DNA from 3 places in the Mesorhizobium sp. BH1-1-4 genome. Region 2 is predicted to be linked to each of the others. Evidence: predicted binding sites of a transcription regulator. Region 2 holds the regulator's gene; each other region holds the start of a gene.

Region 1 (3,274 bases), on a different contig from region 2:
CGCGGCGTCGATTTTCACAGCCTGCGCAACTGGCTGGAGGTGACCCGCAACGACCTCGAACCGGCGGCTGTTGCGATGCAGCCAGCCATAGGCAGGGCGCTTTCCTGGCTCGATAAGGCCGGATCGGGATTTTCGCGGATGTCGGGATCGGGCGCGACATGCTTCGGACTGTTCGAGACCGGCAATGTCGCCAAGCGCGCGGCCGCCGAAATCCGCGCCCGCCAGCCCGACTGGTTCGTCGCCGCAACGCGCAGCATGGCCTCGGAGGCCGAGTGAGATGGCCAGGATTGACGAGAACCGTGCCTTCGTTCCGGTGCGCATCGCGGTGCTGACGGTTTCCGATACACGCAGCCTCGCCGACGACAAATCCGGCCAGACGCTGGCCGATCGCATCACCGAGGCGGGTCACATCCTGGCTGCCCGCGACATCGTCACCGACGATCGCGAAAAGATCCGCGACACCGTGCTGGCGTGGTCGCGGGACAAGGCCGTCGACGTCGTGATCACCACCGGCGGCACCGGTTTCACCGGCCGCGATGTGACGCCCGAGGCGCTGGAGCCGATCTTCGAAAAGCGCATGGATGGCTTCTCGGAAGTGTTCCACCGCATCTCCTACGACAAGATAGGCACCTCGACGATCCAGAGCCGCGCGACCGGCGGCGTCGTCAACGCCACCTTCGTCTTCGTGCTGCCGGGCTCGCCCGGCGCCTGCAAGGACGCCTGGGACGGCATCTTGAAGGCACAGCTCGACTACCGGCACATGCCCTGCAACTTCGTCGAGATCATGCCGCGCCTGGACGAGCATCTGCGGCGGGGGAAATCTGCCCCTTAAAAAGCCTAGGCAAAGTGCCGGCTTCACGCCGTGTTCGCCAGGCAGAACAGCGCCGGCGCTTTCGAACGGCCATTCCAAACCGGATGCCGGAGACAGTATTTTCGTGGGCAATCCCTAGCGTTCACGAGAAGGCAGATATGGCCGTGCAAACTGGGACCATGCACACCGCGGGTGCCATTGCGGCAATATACGCCTGCGATTTTCGACCGAACCGGATCCATCGCAAATCGAAGTCCGCGCCTGCCAAAGAGCAGTCGCAAAAATCACCTTTGCCTCGGCGGCGCCGCCCAGATCTCGGCGTCGAGCTTCTTTGTCGCCAGACCGCGTGCCAACGCCTCGGCGCTGCCGGCATTCTTGGACAGGGATGCCGCCTGCCGTCTGCTGATCACCAGTCCGTCGGCGAGCGCACGGTTTGCCGAAAAGACCCGGGCCAGGAACGGCGGACGGCTGCCCCGCGCTCGCGAGAACCGGGCGGCCATTGTCTGCCTGGCCGTATGGGCGACAACCGCGTCGATCCAACCCTCCACCAGCCTCGCACCCGGTTCGAGAAACAGCAGCCAGTCACCCTTGGCCTGGCGAATGCCGGCGGCGATGCCGCCGCTCCCCACATAGTGGCAGCCGGCATGCTCGGCCACACGATGCGTGTGGTCGGTGGAGCCGGTGTCGCAGATCACGACCTCGCGCACCACGCCCTCGACCGCGCCGCCGATCAGCGTCGCCAGCGTGCGGGCGAGGCCCTCCTCGTCATTGTGCGTTTCGATGAGAACACTGAGCATGACTAGCCGAATAGCGGAAAGGGTTGGCCGGCGCCAGTTTTTGCGGCGCACCATAGAAAGTTCTTGCTTTGTTCTCATCGGTAAAATAGGAATAATTTCATGAGCAGAGCGATTCGACAGAACACGGACAGTCCCTGGGAGCGGGCGAAGATGGAACCGATCATGCGCGCCGACATTGCAGCCTTCGGAGCAGGACGAGCCGAGATGGCCAATGCGATGATCGAGCAGAGCGGGATGCGGGTCCGTCCGGACCGCAACCGCGGCCGGTCGGCGGGCATCAATCCGTCCGGCCGGTTCGAACCTGTCAGCCGGCATGTCTTCGACGATGGCTGGAGTTCGCTGGAGGAACTGCCCCCGTTCAAGACCGAGGTGCAAGTCGAGAAGCCGCGCACCATCATCACCCGCAACGAATCGCCCGACATCTCCTTCGACCGGTCGATCAACCCCTATCGCGGCTGCGAGCACGGTTGCGTCTATTGCTTCGCGCGGCCGACGCATTCGTTCATGGGCCTGTCGCCGGGCCTGGATTTCGAATCCAAGCTGTTCGCCAAGCCGGACGCGGCCCGCCTGCTCGACAAGGAATTGTCGAAGGACGGTTACCAGCCGCGTACCATCGCCATCGGCACCAACACCGATCCCTACCAGCCGATCGAGAAGCAGTACCGGATCATGCGCGAGATCCTCGAAGTGCTCGAGGCACGCGGCCATCCGGTCGGCATCGTCACCAAATCGGCCTTGGTGGTGCGCGACATCGACATTCTGTCGCGCATGGCCGAGCGCGGGTTGGCCAAGGTGGCGCTGTCGGTGACGACGCTCGACCGCATGCTGGCGAGGACGATGGAGCCTCGCGCATCGACGCCGACCAAGCGGCTGGAGGCGATCAGGCAGCTTTCGGATGCCGGCATCCCGGCTTCGGTGATGGTGGCGCCGATCATTCCGGGCCTGACCGACCAGGAGATGGAACGCATCCTCGACTCGGCATACCATGCCGGAGCGCGCGAGGCTGGCTATGTCGTGCTGCGCCTGCCGCTGGAGGTCAGCCCGATCTTCAAGGACTGGCTGCTGCGCCACTATCCCGATCGCTATCGCCACGTCATGTCGCTGATCCGTTCGATGCGCGACGGCAAGGACTACGATTCGGAGTGGGGCAAGCGCATGAAGGGCGCCGGACCCTATGCCTGGCAGATCGGCCGGCGCTTCGAGATCACCGCCAAGCGGCTCGGCCTCAATGCCGAACGGCGCACGCTGCGGACCGACCAGTTCGTCGCGGCCGGCAAGGACCAGGAGCAGTTGATGCTGCTTTGAACGATCAGACCGCCGCGGCCGTTTGATTGCCGCCGTGGCGAAAAAATCCCGTCCGGCCTGCCCCGGCCTGCAGACGGTGCCCTCCCGGTCCGGCGCCCCACCCGACCCGGAGGGACTTGCGGAGAATCGGAGCCGATGCGAACCTCGCCGCAACATGGCTCGCGCGCGTTCCGATTCTCCGCTTCTCTTCGAAATCGTCGAGAAACCCGATTTCTCCTTCGAGACGAAGGCGATGGCCGATGGCCTGTGGCCGGTCGCGGGGATGGACGAAGCCGGCCGGGGCCCGTTGGCCGGGCCGGTGGTGGCGGCGGCAGTGGTGCTCGATCCGGCCAACATTCCCGAAGGGCTCGACGATTCCAAG
Region 2 (3,274 bases):
CGCCACCGGATCGGTGACCGCGGCAAAGACGATCGGAATGCCGGAACCGGCGAGCGCCTTCTTGGCGATCTGCGAAACCGGCGTGGTGATGGTGTAGATCAGCTTGGGCTGCTCGGCCTGCAGCTTGGCGATCATCTGCGGCACCAGCGATGCATCGAAATTGGTATGGCTCTCCGTATAGACGACGTCCTTGCCTTCGACGAAGCCGTTGTCCGTCAGCGCCTTCTTGAAGCCGGCTATGGCGGCGTTGAGCTGCGGATGTTCGCCGAAATTGGCAATGCCGATGCGGATCTGATCGGCGGCGGCACTGCCGGCGCTCACCATCAACGCGCCAGCCAGGAACAAACCCGACACCCAAGCGGATTTCGACTTCAACATCATTTCCTCCCAGATTTGATCAGCGCCGCTTGCAGCGCGGCTACTGCAACGATCATGGTCAGTCGGCCGTCCCCTGTCAAACATTATATATAATTCTTGCCACGGTCGGACATCATATATAATTTCTCTTTGCCGGACGACGGATGGACCGCGATGCAGGATGAGACGAACTCCACGAAAACGGAGGCAGCCTATCGGCTGTTGCGTCGGGATATCCTGACCACGCGCCTCATGCCCGGCGCGCCCCTCAAGCTGAGCGCGTTGCGCGGCACCTATGGCGTCGGCTGGACGCCGTTGCGCGAAGCCTTGTCGCGGCTCGAGGCCGAACGCCTGGTCACCGCCATCAGCAACCGTGGTTTTACAGTCGCTCCCGTATCGCGGGCCGAACTGGAGGATCTGGCGCGCGCCAGGATGGTGGTCGAGATCCCCTTGTTCCTCGAATCGATGGAGAAAGGCGGCAAGGAATGGGAGGATGCCGTTGTCACCGCCCACTACCGGCTCTCCCGTTGCAAGACCGCGGTCGACGATCCCTCGGATGCGGCCGTCGACAAATGGGACGAGAACCACGAGGCTTTCCATGCGGCGCTGCTGAGCGCCGCCACATGCAACTGGCTGTTGCGTTTCCGCTCGACAATCTCGGATCAGCTACGCCGCCATCATCGCTTTCTTGGCCTGGCGCCGACATTACGGGCCGCGGCTGGCCTCAAGGATGGCTATGAGGAGGCCATGGAGGCATTGCGCGAAGCGATCGCCATCGAGCATCACACCGCGATCATGGAAGCGGCACTCGATCGTGACGTCGAGCGGGCCAAGGCGCTGATGACGGCCCATATCGGCTACACGCTGCATGTCTATGTCCACAGCGAAGACAGTGGCGCGACCAAATACGCCGCCCGCGCCGGCAGCTTGAAGGCTGTCGCCGGATGATGTCGGGCCCGTGCACCGGCCGACGCTTGAGGAATAAAGGCCGCCCGTGAGCGGCTTGCCGGCTGTTGGCGTTTTGATTTCGTTTCGTTCCGCCGGAGATGGCACGAACACTTGCTGGAGCCTCTTACCTGGATCCTTCGAAAGGGCTGGCGCCAAGCCTCCTTCAGGGTTAGGCCGCAAGCCATTAACCATAACGATTTCAAGGCCCATGCGGAAACGAAAGGTCGTCTGCCGGCCGCAGTCGCGAGCCAAAAGCTTCTGACGCCTTAACAAATTCACTAAACTTTAAACGGTTGCAGAACACAACTGGAACAGATAGGGTTTGTTCTGGGTTTGTTTTTCGATTCTGAATCAGACCGTTGTTCAATGCCTTGGGGGCCGCGCCATGCTGACACGCAAGCAACATGAACTGCTGATGTTCATCCACGAACGCCTCAAGGAAAGCGGCATACCGCCGTCCTTCGACGAGATGAAAGAAGCGCTCGATCTTGCCTCCAAATCGGGGATCCATCGCCTGATCACGGCGCTGGAGGAACGCGGCTTTATCCGGCGGCTACCCAATCGGGCGCGTGCGCTGGAAGTGCTGCGGCTGCCGGATTCGATCGCGCCCGGCCTCAACGCGGCAAAGAAATTCTCGCCAAGCGTCATCCAGGGCAGCCTGGGTCAAAACAATCTCGGTCGCCAGATCAAGCCGGCAGCCGCACCTTCGCGCCTGCCCGCGGCCGGCAATGACGACGATGCGGTTTCAGCTGTGTCCATCCCCGTTATGGGCCGTATCGCCGCCGGTGTGCCGATCGACGCCATCCAGCATCAGACGCATACGATCTCGGTGCCGCCGGATATGATCATGGGCGGCGAGCACTATGCGCTGGAAGTCAAAGGCGACTCGATGATCGAGGCCGGCATCTTCGACGGCGACACGGTCATCATCCGCAATGCCGATACGGCAAGCCCAGGCGAAATCATCGTGGCGCTGGTCGACGAGGAGGAAGCGACGCTGAAGCGGTTCCGCCGCAAAGGCGCCTCGATCGCCCTCGAAGCCGCCAATCCGGCCTATGAAACCCGCATTTTCGGGCCGGACAGGGTCAAGGTGCAAGGCAGGCTGGTCGGCTTGATCAGGCGCTACTGAGCCTGTTTGCCATCGGGCTTGTCGGGCTTTTTATAGGGCGGCAGTCCCCTCGCCTCGCGTGAGAATTTTCGTTGCTCATGCCAGGGCCGGTATGGTTGGTCGACGGCGAATTCGATCTTGGCCGGGGTCGTGGCCGACCGAGGATCGAAGAAGACCGCGGCACTTCCCTTGCGGGCGAGCTGCCGTTTGGTGACGACGAGAACCAGCGGATTGTGGCAAGCATCGTAGGCGGTCGCGTCATTGACCACGATGAGGTCGGCGAACGCGCAGGCCTTCCAGGTGTCCTTGCGGTCTTCGACATGCGCTATGATCGCACCGGACGGGTGTCTGGCGATACAGACGCCTTCGGTGCAATAGAACGGCGCTCCCGTCGGCAGGTTTACCGCATCGGCGATGGCGAATTGCCCACCTGCCTTGTCGAACATCTCCGGTACGACGAGGGCTTCCGATGTCAGCGCGCGTTTCCAGTTGTCGACGGTGAATTCGTTCGGGCGAGCCCGGTTGACCGCGAGTTCGCCGCCGCCGATCGGCAGCGCGACCAGCCGCGCATCTTCCGAGATCAGCACATCGGGCGTGCGCGTATCCGACACAGTCAACAAGCTGGCAAGCGCGAATGGCAGTGCCGCGAGCCGCAGCCGGGTCGTCGCCATCGTCGCGATGACCAATGCGACGGTTACCAGCAGCACGGATTGCCGCGAAATCAACCCGACACCATCGATTGGCGAGCGCTCCGATATCCACGCCGATACGGCAATCATCGCCGTCAGGCCTTTGCCCATGAGGTAAAGAGCCGGCCAATCCAGTCCGAACGGCATCAGCAACGCACTGGCGACGGCCAGG
Region 3 (3,274 bases), on a different contig from region 2:
AAGCAGTCTCTGTGCGACGTGACGGCGACACGTTTCAGGCACGAATTTTCTGGTGGCATGCAGCGCGCCTGCTTGATCCTGAAAGTCCAATCACCAAAGTGGCTTTTGAGACCGGGCCTAAAAGCTTCGACGACATCTGGGTCGAGTACGACCCGGCTCGCAGCAGCCGTGACCAGTACGGGGATGCCCTGAAGCGTGAACACATGCAATGCAAGTGGCACGTGACACCAGACAGCTACGGCTATTCGCAGCTGATTGATCCCGAGTTCATCAACGCCAACGCTCGCTCGCTTCTCCAGCGCGCGCGCCAAGCGCAGCTTGCCTATGCCCCGAGCGGTGTTGGCGTGCGTTTCAAGCTGGTGACTAACTGGCGCCTCAATCGCAGTGATCCGCTTCGCGAGATGGTGGGCAACCGATCGGGGACCTTGCGGCTTGAAAGGCTCTATGGTTCATCGACCGATAACAGCAGGGCCGGTGCGGTCCGAAAGGCTTGGCGCGAGCACCTCCAACTCGACGAGGACGAGCTGCGCGCACTTGCTCGCACTCTGGCCTTCGGAGAGGCGACGGACACTCTCGATGCCCTGCGTGAAAACCTTGACCTGCTGTTTGGTTATGTGGGCCTGCGCCGCATACCGCTGAACCAGAGCGCGTTCATCTATGACGATCTCGTCTTCCAGTGGATGGCGCAAGGCCGGCTGGAGTTCGATCGGGCAAGCTTTCGAGCGATCTGCGCTGGCGAAGGCGTTCTGGGCCCCTCCCAGGGCAGTCCAAGGGTCTATGGCGTGAAATCTTTCGAGCATGCCTTCGATCGACTGGAGGATCGTTGCCACGAGGTTCTGGATCTCGTTCCTGCTTTCGACGAACGTTACATCCGAAGCGATGGCGACTGGGAAACCTCACTCTATCCAGCATTGCGATTGTTTTTGACGTCAGCCGCTCGGGAGCAGCCGCGATTGCGGCTTGCCCTTGATGCCCACACCACCCTGGCGTTCGCGGCCGGTTCCATCCTCGACATCAAATCCGGTCGCCATATAGAACTGGAGCAGCGTAGCACCGAGCGCCGTATCTGGTCACCGGACGATACAGCTAGCGATGCCAATTGGCCGAAACTGGTCTCGACGGTCACCGAGCTTCACTCTGGTCAGCCTGACATCGCCGTCGCGCTCGGCCTGACACATGATGTATCCAAAGAGGTCCACAGATATTGCCAGGCAACCCTTCCGACCGTCGGCCGAATTCTGGGCCTAACGCCAAGCAATGGTTGTGGAGCAAAGTCCGTGGCATCTGGACGGCATGCTTTCGAACTCGCCGACGCCGCAGCCGGTGCAATTCGGCTCGCTCGTTCATCAGGCGGAGGGCTTGTCCATTTGTTCGTCGCAGGGCCCAACGCTTTCACATTCTTCCTGGGTCAACGTCGGATTGCCATCGGGAAGGCCCGAATCTACGAGTTCGATTTTGATGGCGAACGAGGTCGGTCATACGCACCTGCGTTGACACTACCGCTCTAGCCCGAGTGCTGCGTGTGGACACCAAATAGACCGTCTCGCCGGAGAAGCCAAGGTTACCCCCAGCGACACCGGGGAACGCTTGCGACAGGAACGGTCCTCGCGCACCGCCACATTTGCCTCATTGGCATCGGCACTCAGCAGAAGGCCACCAGCGTTGCGGCGGCGATGTCCACTTGACTCCTACCTCAACTAGTAGAACAAATAGAGAACATGTTCATATACGCTTTCATGGAGGTCAAGGACCCTCTTGCGGCCGGAGCCCGCCATCGACGCCTTGCGCGCGCGGATCGAAAAGATCGAGGGCCGGAGCCGGCGCGCGAGATTGGTGCTTCCTTTCGGGATCGCTGAGATGGATGCACGACTTCCGGGCGGCGGACTGGCGCTCGGTGCCCTGCATGAAATCGCGGGCGGCGGAAACGGCGCCATCGATGGCGCGGCCGCCGCGCTATTCGCAGGCGGCGTCGCGGCGCGCACAAGAGGCAAGGTCTTATGGTGCATCACCCGCCCAGACCTGTTTGCCCCGGCCCTGGCCCAGGCGGGGCTCAAACCGGACCGCGTCATCTATGTCGAGGCCGGCGACGACAAGACAATCCTCGCCTGCATGGAAGAAGGCATCCGGCATGGCGGACTGGGCGCGGTCGTCGGTGAGGTCGCGCGCCTGACCATGACCGCCTCGCGGCGACTGCAGCTTGCCGCCGAAGAAGCCCACACCATCGGCATCGCGCTGCGACGATGGCGGCGGCAGACGGAGGCGGCCGATTTCGGGCAGCCGACGGCCGCAATGACGCGGTGGCGCATCTCGGTCCTGCCCTCGGCGCCGCTGCCCGTGCCGGGCGTCGGCCGGCACCGATGGCTCGTTGAATTGATCCGCGCCCGCGCGGGTGAAAGTGCCGATTTCGAATTGGAGGCGTGCGATGGCACGGGTCGTCTCGCTGTTCCTGCCGACCTGGCCCACCGATCGGGTGCGGCGCAAGGCCGGCGACGCCACGCCGCCGGCTGAGGCCCCGCTCGTTCTGATCGGCCGCGATAAAAACAGGCGCGTGGTGCTCGCGGCCGACGCCGCGGCACTTGCCGCCGGCCTGCGCCCCGGCATGCCCGTGACGAAGGCGCAGGTGCTGGTGCCGGGCCTAGCGATCCAGGACGCCGATCCGCAAGCGGATGCTGAAGGCCTGGAGCGGCTCGCCGTCTGGATGCTTCGTTTTGCACCGATCGTTGCGCCCGATCCGCCTGACGGCATCGTCATCGACACGACAGGCGCGGAGCACCTTCATGGCGGCGAGGCCGCCATGCTCGAGGGCATGGTCGGGCGCCTGGCGATGTCGGGCATCGTCGCACGCGCGGCGATCGCGGACAGCTGGGGCGCGGCGCATGCGCTGGCCCGGTATAGCGGCCCGCCGATCCGCATCGCACCGGCCGGCCATGGCCAATCCTTTCTCGAACCCCTTGCACTCGACGCGCTGCGGCTCGCGCATGCGACGGCGGCGGAACTGCGCAGGCTTGGCTTCCAGAGGGTCGGCGATCTCCTGAGACAGCCCCGCGCCCCGCTTGCCCTGCGCTTCGGCCCGGAGATCGGCCGCCGGATCGATCAAGCGCTAGGCAACGTCGCAGAAACGATAAACCGAGTGCGCGCGCCGGACATCGTCGAAGTCCGCCGTGCCTTCGCCGAACCGATCGGCGCGGCCGAGACAATTGCGCGCTACATCGGCAAGCTCGTGGTCCAGCTCTGCGAACTGATGGAACGGCGCGGCCTCGGCGCGCGCCGTCTC

What was found. The regulator LexA, encoded in region 2, represses DNA repair genes until DNA is damaged. The targets are predictions, from matches to a motif close to TGTTCNNNNTGTGTTCNG.
Region 1: the regulator LexA is predicted to act here: its motif matches at 1,667-1,684, upstream of LB569_RS16355 (PA0069 family radical SAM protein).
Region 3: the regulator LexA is predicted to act here: its motif matches at 1,702-1,719, upstream of LB569_RS03120 (ImuA family protein).

What each region holds. Positions count from the first base shown of each region.
Region 1 is NZ_JAIUIN010000008.1:89,505-92,778, forward strand. It holds gene LB569_RS16340 (4-(cytidine 5'-diphospho)-2-C-methyl-D-erythritol kinase) at 1-276, shown strand, start outside; gene moaB (molybdenum cofactor biosynthesis protein B) at 278-832, shown strand; gene LB569_RS16350 (glycosyltransferase) at 1,096-1,608, opposite strand; gene LB569_RS16355 (PA0069 family radical SAM protein) at 1,759-2,913, shown strand; gene LB569_RS16360 (ribonuclease HII) at 3,068-3,274, shown strand, end outside.
Region 2 is NZ_JAIUIN010000003.1:270,660-273,933, forward strand. It holds gene LB569_RS07790 (ABC transporter substrate-binding protein) at 1-378, opposite strand, end outside; gene LB569_RS07795 (GntR family transcriptional regulator) at 532-1,305, shown strand; gene lexA (transcriptional repressor LexA) at 1,691-2,434, shown strand; gene LB569_RS07805 (ComEC/Rec2 family competence protein) at 2,428-3,274, opposite strand, start outside.
Region 3 is NZ_JAIUIN010000001.1:682,846-686,119, reverse strand. It holds gene LB569_RS03125 (SAVED domain-containing protein) at 1-1,508, shown strand, start outside; gene LB569_RS03120 (ImuA family protein) at 1,756-2,508, shown strand; gene LB569_RS03115 (DUF6504 family protein) at 2,423-3,274, shown strand, end outside.